2 regions of the Mesorhizobium sp. USDA 3734 genome follow, and region 1 is predicted to be linked to the other one. Evidence: predicted binding sites of a transcription regulator. Region 1 holds the regulator's gene; the other holds the start of a gene.
What was found. Region 1 encodes LexA, which represses DNA repair genes until DNA is damaged. Its sites were predicted from a motif close to TGTTCNNNNTGTGTTCNG; they were not measured.
Positions count from the first base shown of each region.

Region 1 (6,046 bases):
AAGGCTGGGCCACGGCGCCGAGCTTGTGGCCACCAGCGAGTGCAACCTCGCGGATCGTGGCCTCCGCTGCAGCGGCCGTCCAGTCACCTGTAAGCCCGTTCAAAGCTTCGTGAGCACCGCGCAGGATCTTGCGGGCATCGTCATTGAGCAGAAGGGCGGCCTTGTCATCGATCGGCAGCGGTCGCGTGGCAAACAGGAAGGCTGCGCCATCGACGAGTTCGACCAGCGTTTTGGCGCGCTCCTTCAGGCCCGGAAGTGCTGCCAGCAACTGCGCCTTGTTGGCGTCGTTCAAGCGCGAGGCCATTGCCGGGCCACCCTCCAGATAGGGCAGGGTGGCGATGAAGATATCGAACAGCTCGGCATCGCTCATGCGGCGCATATGCGCACCGTTGATCGCTTCCAGCTTGGCGAAATCGAAGCGGGCCGCGCCCTTGTTGACATCGCCGATGTCGAACCAGGAAATCATGTCCGTGATCGACATGATCTCGTCGTCGCCATGGCTCCAGCCGAGACGCGCCAGGTAGTTGAGCAGCGCCTCCGGCAGGTAGCCCATGGCGCGATAGGCCTCGACGCCAAGCGCACCGTGCCGCTTCGACAGCTTGGCACCATCGGCGCCGTGGATCAGCGGGATATGCGACATGGACGGCACGTCCCAGCCCATGGCGTCATAGATCACGGTCTGGCGGGCGGCATTGGTCAGATGGTCGTCGCCACGGATGATGTGGGTGACGCCCATGTCATGGTCGTCGACGACGACGGCATGCATATAGGTCGGGTTGCCGTCCGAACGCAGGATGATGAAGTCGTCGAGATCCTTGTTGGGGAAGCGCACCTCGCCCTGGACGCGGTCATGGACGATGGTCTCGCCCTCGGTCGGCGCCTTGATGCGAATGGCGCCCTTGGCGCCCGCAGGCGCCTCTGAGGGGTCGCGGTCACGCCAGCGGCCGTCATAGCGGGGCGGCAGGCCCTTGGCTCTGGCGGCCTCGCGCATTGCCTCCAGCTCGGCCGGCGTCGCGTAGCAATAATAGGCCTTGCCCATACGCACCAGTTCCTCGGCCACCTCACGGTGGCGCGGCGCACGCTCGAACTGCGACACCGGCTCGCCGTCCCAGGTCAGGCCGAGCCAGGAAAGTCCGTCGAGAATGGCAGCGGTGGCGGCTTCGTTGGAGCGTTCGCGGTCAGTGTCCTCGATGCGCAGCAGCATCGTGCCGCCAGTGTGCTTTGCATACAGCCAGTTGAACAGCGCCGTGCGCGCTCCGCCTATGTGCAGGTAGCCGGTGGGCGAGGGGGCAAAACGGGTGACGACCTTGTCGGACATGGAACTCTCGGAAACCATCTGAAGCGGGGTGGTGTCGCGCGGACTTTCGCGCGGTTGGCGTTCATGTAGCATAGGGTGTCGAGGGCGCAAGGGGCAGACCCGATGGCTGGACGAGGCTGGGGCTCGGATCAGGGCGAGGACGCTGTCATTGGCGTCAGCGAACGGTCCCTTTTTGCGCCTCTGCCAGCCCCGCTGCCGCCACCGTCGACCCTTGCGCCGGCTCCCGGCAAATCGCCGTTACAAGCGGATGCCGCCGCCTCTGTTCCAGTTGCCGAAACCGGCAGGATCGTGCGCGTGCGCCGGCAAATCGGCCTGGTATCACTGCCTCGCCTGCGCCATAGCGTGGCCACAGCAGCGGTCCTGGAACTCGACCGAGGCGTGACCTTCCTGCTGGTGCCGGTCTGCCTGGCGATCGGAGCGATCGGCTATTTCTCGTTGGCGGCAGAGCCCGACTTAGCAAAACCCGTCGCGGTCGTCGCCCTTGCGGGGCTCTGTGCGCTTGTCTCGCGTTCATGGCCGAAGACTCATCTGTGCTTCATGGCGGTACTTTTGTGCGCGCTCGGGCTGCTTGCTGCAAAAGTCGAGACGTGGCGCGCGGGCACGCAGATGCTGGGTTCGGAAATCTCGACGCAGGTGACCGGCCGGGTCGTCTCGCTCGACCGGATGGAGACCGGCCGCATCCGGTTGACCATCGACGTGACGTCGACCGCAAGGCCGAAATTGCGCTATGCGCCGGAGCGGGTGCGGCTTTCGGCAAGAAAGATCCCGACAGACATAATCGCCGGGTCCCTGATCACTGGATATGCCAAGCTGTTGCCGCCGACCGGTCCGGTGCGGCCGGACAGCTACGACTTCTCCTTTGACAGTTATTTCGCAGGCATCGGCGGCAGCGGGTTCTTTCTCGGCAATCCAAAGCTTGTCGTCACCGATGACGGCGACATGCCGCTGTCGGCCCGCCTTTCCTCCAGCGTGGAAAATGCCCGTGAAGCGATTGCCGACCATATCAGGGCCAGCGTCGGTGGTGCCGAAGGCGAAATCGCCGCTGCGCTGATCGTCGGGGTACGCGCCGGCATTCCCGATGAAATCAATGAAGCGATGCGGCGTACCGGCATCTACCACATCATCTCCATTTCCGGGCTGCACATGGCGCTGGTCGCCGGCACCATCATGGGTTTGCTGCGCGGTGCCTTCGCCCTGTTCCCGGACTTTTCCGCGCGCCGTCCGGTCAAGAAATATGCAGCCGCCGCGGCACTGTTCTCGATCGCCGCCTATCTCATCATCTCTGGCGTCGTCGTTGCCGCCGAGCGCAGCTTCATCATGCTGGCGGTGATGCTGATTGCCGTGCTGTTCGATCGGGCAGCACTCACCATGCGCAATCTGGCGATCTCGGCGATCGCCGTCATTGTGGTGTCGCCGCATGAGGTGGTCGGCCCGAGTTTCCAGATGTCCTTCGCGGCGACCGCAGCACTTGTCGGCGCCTATGCCGGCTGGTCGGATCATCGTGCGGGGAAAACCAGACCGCCGCCGCCAAAGCGATCCTTGCCTGGCTTCCTGACGCGAAAATTCCTGCTGGCGGCGGGAGGCTTGGCCATGACATCCATCATCGCCGGCAGCGCCACGGCGCTGTTTGCCATCTGGCATTTTCAGCGCGTGTCGCCGCTCAGCCTGTTCGCCAATCTGGCCATCATGCCGATTGTGTCACTGGTTGTCATGCCTTTTGCCGTCCTCAGTGCGCTGGCGATGCCCTTTGGCGCCGATGGTCCCTTTCTCTATGTGATGGGCAAGGGCCTGACGGCGATGATCGCCATGTCCGGATGGATTTCCGAGCGTTCACCTGTCGATGGGGTCGGATTGATTTCGCAGCAGTCCGTGCTGCTGGTGGCGATTGCCCTGGTCATCGCGACGATGGCGACGACGTGGCTGCGGCTTGCGGCTCTTCCCTTCGCGCTTGTTGGCCTGTTGACCTTCTCGGATACGCGCACGCCGGACGTGCTGATCTCGGAGGACGCCCGACTGGTTGCGTTGCCGATCGGCGGCGGCGAGCTCGCCGTCAGCCGCGCACGGCCGAACGAATTCACGGTCGACAACTGGAAACGCGCACTGACATCCGAAACCATCGTCGTGCCGGAGGTGTTCGACAAGGGCGACGGGCAATTCGAGATCGCGGATGCCCCGGAACTGCCGCCGGGATCGCCGTTCTATTGCACCTCGGGCGTCTGTCTGGCCAGGCACACGTCCGGTGCGATCATTGCCTATGTCGAAGACCGAAAAGACACCTGGAAAGCCTGCGGCTTTGCCGAGCTGATCGTTGTCAATGACGCGACGGCCTATGACGCCTGTCACAATCCGCTGGTTCTCGTCATCACCAAGCGACAACTGGCTCGCAAAGGCAGCGCTGCCATCTTCTTCGATCGCCAGTCGGCGACCACGCCGGCAACCGTCAGCTTCGCGGTGGACAGGCCCTACCGGCCCTGGCATGTGCAACGCAAATTCTCACGCGAGGCGAGGGGACTGCCGCCCTTCAAGAAACCCGAGAAGCCAGTGGTTAAACCGCAGCCACCTCAGTAGCGGCGGATCAGGCCGACGAGCTTGCCTTGCACCTTGACCCTGTCCGGGCCAAAAATACGGGTTTCATAGGCTGGATTGGCGGCTTCGAGAGCAATCGAGGCGCCCTTGCGGCGGAACCGCTTCAGCGTTGCTTCCTCTTCATCCACCAGCGCCACGATGATTTCACCAGGGCTCGCCGTATCGGCATTGCGGATGATGACGGTATCGCCGTCGAAGATGCCGGCATCGATCATCGAGTCGCCCTTGACCTCCAGGGCATAGTGCTCGCCGCCCATGATCATGTCCGGCGGCACAGAAATCGAGTGCGTCTGATGCTGGATGGCATCGATCGGCACACCTGCCGCGATGCGGCCCATCACCGGGATCGAAATGGCGGAGACCACGTCGTCGTCATTGCCGGCCGAAGACATCCGCGAAGGCGCCGGCTTGACCTGACGGCCAAGGCCGCCTTGACCAAGACTGCCCTGGATGATGCTCGGCGAGAACTTTTTTGCCGCGTTGAGGCCGGGAGCGATCGAATCCGGCAGCCGCAACACTTCCAGCGCGCGTGCCCGGTTGGGCAGCCGGCGAATGAAGCCGCGCTCCTCCAGAGCCGTGATCAGCCGGTGAATCCCGGATTTGGAGGCAAGATCGAGCGCCTCCTTCATCTCGTCGAAGGATGGCGGAATGCCGCTTTCCTTGAGGCGTTCATGGATGAACATCAGCAGTTCGTGTTGCTTGCGCGTCAGCATGGCGGCCCCCAGGGTACCTGAAACCAGAATCAGAAAAACAAACCCAGAACAAACACTATCTGTTCCAGTTGTGTTCTGCAACTGTTTAAAGTTTAATGAATTTGTTAAGGTGGCGGAAATTATTCGGCGTTTTCCAGCGGGTCTCGTCGCCGGCTGCATGCCGTCAAAGTGCCCTTTCCCGCATTGAAATTGTTATGGTTAATTGCCTGTGGCCCATCCCGAGCTCAGGTTTGGCATGATCCGCCGATAAGCCCTCGACGGGAGAATTGCCAGTTTTCCTGGGGGCTCGTTTGCCGTGAACGAAACGAAGCCAAAACGCCAACCTTGGTTAATTATCGCAGCCAGCGCTGGCCACCAGCAATGAACGCGTTTGCGAGCTGGAAATTCGTCCCTCGGTCATCTGACTAAGGGGGAGCCGGCGACAACAGATCGTCGAGAGGGCTGCGTCAGGTAACGGCCTCCTTGACGGCGAAACGCTGGTCCTTCCATGCACCCGTGCGCAGAATGTCTTCCAGCACCTCAACCGCCAGCCACACATCCTTGTAGCCGACATAGAGCGGCGTGAAGCCGAAACGGATGGTCGATGGCGCGCGGAAGTCACCGATCACCCCACGCTCGATCAGCGCCCGCATGATTTGATAGCCATGGTCGTGAAGGAACGATACCTGGCTGCCGCGTCTGGTCGCGTCGCGGGTGGTCTCCAGCGTGAGACCATAGGCGCCGCACTTCGCTTCGACGAGCTGGATGAACAGTTCGGTCAGCGCGACGCTCTTCTTTCGCAATGCCGCCATGTCGACGTCGTTCCAGATGGCAAGCGCACCCTTGAGCGCCCGCATCGACAGGACCGGCTGCGTGCCGCACAGAAAGCGGCGGATGCCGGTGCCGGCAACATAGCCCCGTTCGAAGGCAAAGGGCCGCACATGCCCCCACCAGCCGCTGAGTGGCTGGCTGATCTCGCCGTGGTGGCGCTGCGCGGCATAGATAAAGGCCGGCGCGCCCGGACCGCCGTTGAGGTACTTGTAGGTGCAACCGATGGCGAAATCGGCATTTGCGTGGTCGAGCTCGACCGGCAGAGCACCCGCGGTGTGGCAGAGATCCCAGACGATCAGCGCTCCGGCCGCATGAGCCTTGCGCGTCAGCGCCGCCATGTCGCGCAGTTCACCCGATTTGTAATTGACGTGGTTGACCAGCACCACCGCGACGCTTTCGTCGATCAGCTCTTCGATGGTTGGCGCGTCGACGCCCGCGAGGCGCAGCAGGACGCCATCCCTGGTCGAGGCCACGCCTTCGGCGATGTACAGGTCGGTGGGAAAACTGTCCCCCTCGGCGACGATGGCCAGCCGGCCGGGCCGCATCTGCAGCGCCGCATGCAGCACCTTGTAGATGTTGGTCGACGTCGTGTCGCAGACCACGGTCTGGCCTGCCGCGG
Region 1 is NZ_JBWCCW010000001.1:2,876,679-2,882,724, forward strand. It holds gene gltX (glutamate--tRNA ligase) at 1-1,318, opposite strand, end outside; gene ACZ89F_RS13760 (ComEC/Rec2 family competence protein) at 1,421-3,886, shown strand; gene lexA (transcriptional repressor LexA) at 3,880-4,617, opposite strand; gene kynU (kynureninase) at 5,064-6,046, opposite strand, start outside.

Region 2 (6,046 bases), 4.0 Mb from region 1:
CCATGCAGGAACCAGCGCGGCGGCACCTGCGAGGCGCCGCCGTAAAGGCCTTGCCTATAGAGCCAGTAACGGCGGCCGTCGGCATCCTCGATGCGGAAATAGTCGCGCGTCGATGCAGCTTCATCGCTCGCTGCCTCGCGCCACCATTCGGCGGCGATGCGTTCCGGCCCCTCGGCCCGCGTGACGCGGTAGAGCGCGCGCCGCCAGCGGAAGTTCAGCGGCGGGCCTTCAGGCATTTCAGTGGCCGGCACGTCGATGGGTTCGGGCGAGCGGAACAGCCGGATCGGCCGTTCCGGCGGAAAAATGGTCATCGGCGCCCGCAGCCTGTCCGGCTTCTTCGGCGGTGTGGTCCGGCGCGGGGGTTCGGTGAAGGGGATCGTGACGACGGCGCGCTCCGGCAGATGGCTTTCCACAGTGACCGGCTGCAGCACCGCGCCCTCGCCGAGCCGGGCGCGGATGCGGTCGGCGAACAGTGCGATATCGGCGCCGTCATCGGTCACCTCGCCGGCAAGGTCGGCCTGCTGCATGTCGAAAGCGGCTGATGTCAGCACCGAAAGCCGCACCAGATCGAAGCCGTAGCCGGCATCGATATCCTGTTCGAGGGCGGCCAGCCGCTCATGGAACAAGCGCTGGATCAGCCGGGGTTCGCGCATCGGCCGCGAGGTGCCGATGGCGATGCGGCTGACGGCGCCGTCGACGCGAAAGAGCAGCAGCGCCAGCGTCCTGGCGCCCTCGCCGCGGCGCTCGAGATCGGTTTTCAAGGTCGCCGCCAGCATGCCCACCAGCCGTTCGATGTCCTCGGTCAAGGTGACGGGCTCGGCGAGGTGGCGTTCGACCGAAAGCGGCGCGACGGGCAGGCGCGGCGACACCGCTTCGTCGAGGCGGCCAAGCGCCTGGTCGAGGCGCAGCAGCAGCAAGGCGCCGAAGCGGCGGGCGAGCGGCGCGCGCGGCGCCGCCATGACGGCGCCCGCCGTGCGCAGGCCGACGCTTTCCAGGCTGGTGCGGGTTGCCGGCTCGATGCGCAGTGCGGCGAGCGGCAAGGGCGCGAGCAGTGCTTCTTCCTCGCCGCAAGGCACGATGCGGTCGCCGGCAAAGCGTGCCGCCGCCCATGCAGCCCCCGGTGTCGCGGCAAGCCCGGCGCGGACATCGAATCCCTGGTGGAAGAAACGCGACAGGATGTCGTCCAGCATGGTGCGTTCGCCGCCGAACAGATGGGTGCAGCCGGTGACGTCGAGAAACAGGCCGTCCGCCCCGTCCAGCGCCACCAGCGGCGTGTAGCGGTCGCACCAGTCGGCTAGGCCTTCGAGCAGGCGGCGGTCGGCCTCCGGATCGGCCTCGACGACGTCGATCGACGGATGCATGGCGCGCGCATCGGCGATGCCCATGTCGCGCTTCAGGTGCAGCGCTTCAGCCCGCTCGTCGAGGGCCGAGATGCGCTGCGCGTTGCGGTCGCGATGGCTGATCACGAGCGGCGGGTGAGATGGGTGATCCGACGGCCGGGAACGCCAGGACCGCCCCAGACGCTGCCGCAGGATCCTTTCCACCGCCAGATAGGGAAACCAGAGGGACAGGATTCTTTGCCCGGTCTCTTTCCCCGCCTGTTCTTTCGTCAAATGCGCGTTCATCGGGGTTCCACTCCAGTGTGAATTGTCCAGGCAAGGCCGTGCGGCTCTTGCCGACGGTGAGGGTGAAGGCCGGGCGGCCGATCGAGCCGGCGAGCGGCCCGGCGATGGTGGCGCGCGGCGCCGCCGGCGCCGACGCGACGATGAGGCGGACGGGGGCGGCCGTTGGCTCGGGCTCGGCCGCCTGCCGCAGCAGGAACACCGGCCGGCCGGCACCTTGCGCCCTTGCATGCAGCCGGCGTGTCGCGGTCAGGTCCAGCCGCTGCGGATTGCCGCGAATTTCCAGGATGACCGCGGCGAGCGCCGTCATCCGGGCCGCCTCCTCGGCGACCCAAAGCGCATCGACAAGCCTTGGCGCCTCGGAAAACAGCAATTGCCCCGGCTCGATGCCGAAGGAGGCATGCAGCCCCCTGGCATAGGGAAAGCCAGCTTCGCGGAAGATTTCCGTGGTCCCGATCCACAGCACCGGCAACCCCGGCCTTTGCTTGAGGATCAGGCTGGTAAGCGACAAAGCGAAGCCGGCGACGGCCCCGGCATCGCGGGTTTCCAGCCCATGGATTTCGCTCAAGGCGGCCTTCGGCAGGCCACCGCTCAGGGCGGCATCGAGGCGCTCGACGCCGATGGGCAGGAACGCATCCGGCAACGCCACGGCAATGCCGCGCCGGACGATTGTGAGATCGGTGTTGACGTCAGCATCGGAGGTCGCGGCGGCCGGCGCAGCCAAGCGCTCGGGCAGCGTTCCCTCGATCTTCGCGATCTGGCGGCGCAGGGCAAAAACAGTCTCCCGCGCCACGGCGGTCATCGCCATGACGGTCAGCTTCCACTCACAATTGTTCCTGTTATGTTCTTATAGATTCCAGAGCGCATCCCAAGAGTCAAGCAGACTCATGGGGAATTTATTCCTCTCCACCTGGATGTGCAGGCGCATCGGCCCGTTCATTTGCCGATTACGGCGTGAAAGCCTATATGCCGGGATCAAAGGATAAAGCATGGCCCGCATCTACAAGACCCGCACCTGGCACGACGAACTCTCGCCCTCGATGGACGAAATGGAGTTCCTGGCGCTGGAGGCCTATGCCCATCTGCCGGAGGACTTTCGCAAGCTGACCGGCGAAATCGTCATCCAGATCGCCGAATTCCCGACCGACGAGATCATGGACGACCTGTCGCTGGAAACGCCCTTCGACCTGCTCGGCCTGTTCGAGGGGCGCGGCATCGCCGAACGCTGGAATCCGCAGACCGGCGAGGGCCCGAACCGCATCACGCTCTACCGCCGCGCCATCCTCGACTACTGGTCCGAGAATGAGGAAACGCTGGGCGACATCGTCACCCACGTGCTGATCCACGAGATCGGCCACCATTTCGGCCTGTCGGACGATGATATGGAGAAGATCGAAGAGGCGGCGGAGTAGCCCTGCACCTTCGTCATCCTAGGGCGGAGCAAGGAGCGAAGCGACGCGGCGCAGACCCTAGGATCCATACCGTGATGATAGTGTAGTGCACCCACGGCGCAGAATCGAACACTCACCATGCGGTTCCAGATAATGTGTCGGGCCGTGATCCCTAGGGCTTTGCCTATCCACTAATCCTCGTCCGCCGTGCTCTTCGACTGATGTAACGGCATGGATCCTAGGTCTGCGCGACGCCGCTTCGCGGCTGCTCCGCCCTAGGTGACGAAGGGTGGGGTGCTTCAGCGAAAAGCCTACCAGTCGCTGAGCTTGGTGTCCGGCCCGTATTCCTGACCATCGATATCCTTGACCACGGCCTGGCCGCAGCGCATCGTTTTGGCCTTCTTGTCGTAGGCATAGGTCGGCGAGCCGAACAGGTGCCAGCCCTTGTTCAGCGCCGCCGTCACCTTGTGGCAAAAGCTGGCGTCGTCCGGGGCGGTCAGGAAGCGGTAGAGTTTCATTTTTCAGTCCTGTCGTGAGTGCCCATAGCCCGCGAGCATAGGGTTGATATCATGCGCCGATGGCGGCCGCCTTCGCCAGCAGTTTTTCGGCCTGCGCCAGGTGAAGACGCTCGACCATCTTGCCATTCAGCGCGATCACGCCCTTGCCGGCATTTTCCGGCAGCGCGAAAGCTTGCCTGACCAGGCACGCATCGGCCACTGCTTCCTTGGACGGCGCGAAGGCGCGGTTCGCGGCTTCGACCTGGGCCGGATGGATGAGGCTCTTGCCGTCGAATCCCATGGCGGCCGCCTCGGTGCACTCATGGGCGAAGGCATCGAGGTCGCGAAAATCGTTGGAGACGCCGTCGACCATGTCGATGCCGCCGGCACGCGCGGCCAGCACCATCTGCATCAGCCATGGCACGAGGTAGCGCCGGTCGGGTGTCGCCAGCACGCCGGTTTCCTTGACCAGATCATTCGTTCCGGCAACGAAACAAGAGAGCCGAGAGGCCGGATCACGGCCAAGCTCGGCGATGGCGCCGATGTTGAGCAGCGCCTTGGGCGTCTCGATCATCGCCCACAGTTTCACGCTGTCGGGCGCAAAATTGTCGTCGAGCACATCGCCGGCCTCGAGCAGGTCGCGCGGCGTGTCGACCTTGGGCAGAAGGATGCCGTCGGCTTCGCAGCTTGCGGCGGCCAGCAGGTCGTCGGCACCCCATTCGCTGGCCAGCGCATTGATCCGCACGACCATATCGCAGCGGCCAATATGGGCTGGGCGGTTGGCAAAAATGCCGGCCAGTTTTTCGCGCGCGGCGATCTTGTCGGCTGGGGCGACGGCATCCTCCAGGTCGATGATGATCGCGTCGCAGGTGAGCTGCGCGATCTTGGCCAAGGCCTTGTCGTTGGAGGCCGGGATGTAGAGCACGGAGCGGCGGGGGCGATAGGTTTCCATGGATGATCTATGCCGCCTGTGGGGGATGGAGGCAAGCGGGCAGGGTTAGGCTTGTGAGACGAGCAATCGTCGAAGCTGGCGCCGCCCCTCATCTGCCTGCCCTCCCCCCAGCAGTTGCGGAAGAGGTCCTTCCTCTCCCCCGTCGATCGGGGGAGAGGTGTCGAGCGAAGCTCGACGGAGTGGGGGTCGACCCCCCTCCCTGTCGCGGTGCCGGAAGATTCTCGCGCCTAATGCCCTTCCTATGTCCGTTCGCGGCGATTGCCAGGTGGTTCCCCCACTCCGTCTCGGCTTTGCCGAGCCACCTCTCCCCCCTCCGGAGGGAGAGGAAAGGAGCCTGGCTGGGGCGGCGCCAACGTCCGGAAAGGATGGTGGGCAGCGCATCAGCCCTGAAGCGCAGCCTCTGCACGAAAACTGCACACGCCTGCCGAAAACCTCCTCGGATCCGCCGTATCGCTTCCCTGCCGGCCTGCGAGACAGGCGGCATGCAAAAGCGAGCCAAACTCCGTCTGCCTTATCGACTGCGCAACGAAGGCTGGTGGCTGGCCGATCCGCCGCGCGCGACGGCGATCCTCATTCCCTTTGTCCGCAAGAGCCCGCCGGCAATCCGCCGGGACGCCATCAGGAAAGCCAGGTCATGACAGCGTTGTTCTCCGCCGCGCCGAGCTATTGCAGCCGCTTCGGTGTCGCCATCCTGCTGGCTGCACTTGCGGATTTTCTCTTCTACGGCCAGCCCGCCGGCATTACGGTTTTCCTGTTCGCCCTGCTGATCGCCGCAGCTGTCGTGGCCGTGCACCCGGCAGCGTTCAGCGACGGCAGGGTCTGGCTCAAGCCCGCTGCCCTGCTTCTCGCGCTGCTGCCGCTGGCTGAAAATGTCAGCGCCCTGTCGGTCTCGATCGCGCTGGCGGCCCTGGTCGTCTTCGCGCTATCGCTGAGCGGGCGGCTGCGGCACAGCATCGCGCGCATTGCCGGCCAGATCGCGCTGTTCGGGCTGGCGGCGCCGTTCCGCTTCGCCAGTGATTTTATCCGCTGGCGCAAGACGGCGCGGCGCTTCGGCCGCCGCCGGGTCCGCCTGGCGGCGATCGCCGTCTGGGCGATGCCGCTGACCCTGGGCGCGGTCTTCCTGGCGCTGTTCGGCGCCGCCAATCCGGTCATCGACTACTGGTTGTCGCTGATCGACCTCGTGAGGCTGCTCGATCTCATCCAGCTTGCGCGGATTGCCTTCTGGCTGTTCGTGCTCGCCGGTGTCTGGGCTTTTCTGCGGCCACGCCTGCCGCGCCTGGTACGCCGCATTCCGCGCGTGGCGCCGGCGGCTGCCATCAGCGCTCAAGCCGAGAAAACCGTCACCACCATCGAGGACATCCTGTTCGGCAAGGCAGCCATCCTTCGCGCGCTTGTCGTCTTCAACATCCTGTTTGCGCTGCAGACCGGGCTCGACGCCGCCTATCTGTGGGGCGGGGCTGCGCTTCCCGACGGGCTGAGCTACGCCTCTTACGCGCATCGCGGCGCCTATCCCCTTGTTGCCACCGCGCTGCTTGCCGCCGGCTTCGTGCTGGCGGCGCTGCGGCCGGGCAGCGAGACATCGGC
Region 2 is NZ_JBWCCW010000001.1:6,865,767-6,871,812, forward strand. It holds gene ACZ89F_RS32830 (DUF6504 family protein) at 1-1,466, opposite strand, end outside; gene ACZ89F_RS32835 (ImuA family protein) at 1,408-2,430, opposite strand; gene ACZ89F_RS32840 (metallopeptidase family protein) at 2,612-3,034, shown strand; gene ACZ89F_RS32845 (DUF1737 domain-containing protein) at 3,325-3,531, opposite strand; gene ACZ89F_RS32850 (HpcH/HpaI aldolase/citrate lyase family protein) at 3,581-4,462, opposite strand; gene ACZ89F_RS32855 (hypothetical protein) at 4,945-5,100, shown strand; gene ACZ89F_RS32860 (DUF4153 domain-containing protein) at 5,097-6,046, shown strand, end outside.
Region 2: ACZ89F_RS32835 (ImuA family protein) is a predicted target of LexA. The motif match lies at 2,454-2,471, and genes of this name have one in related genera.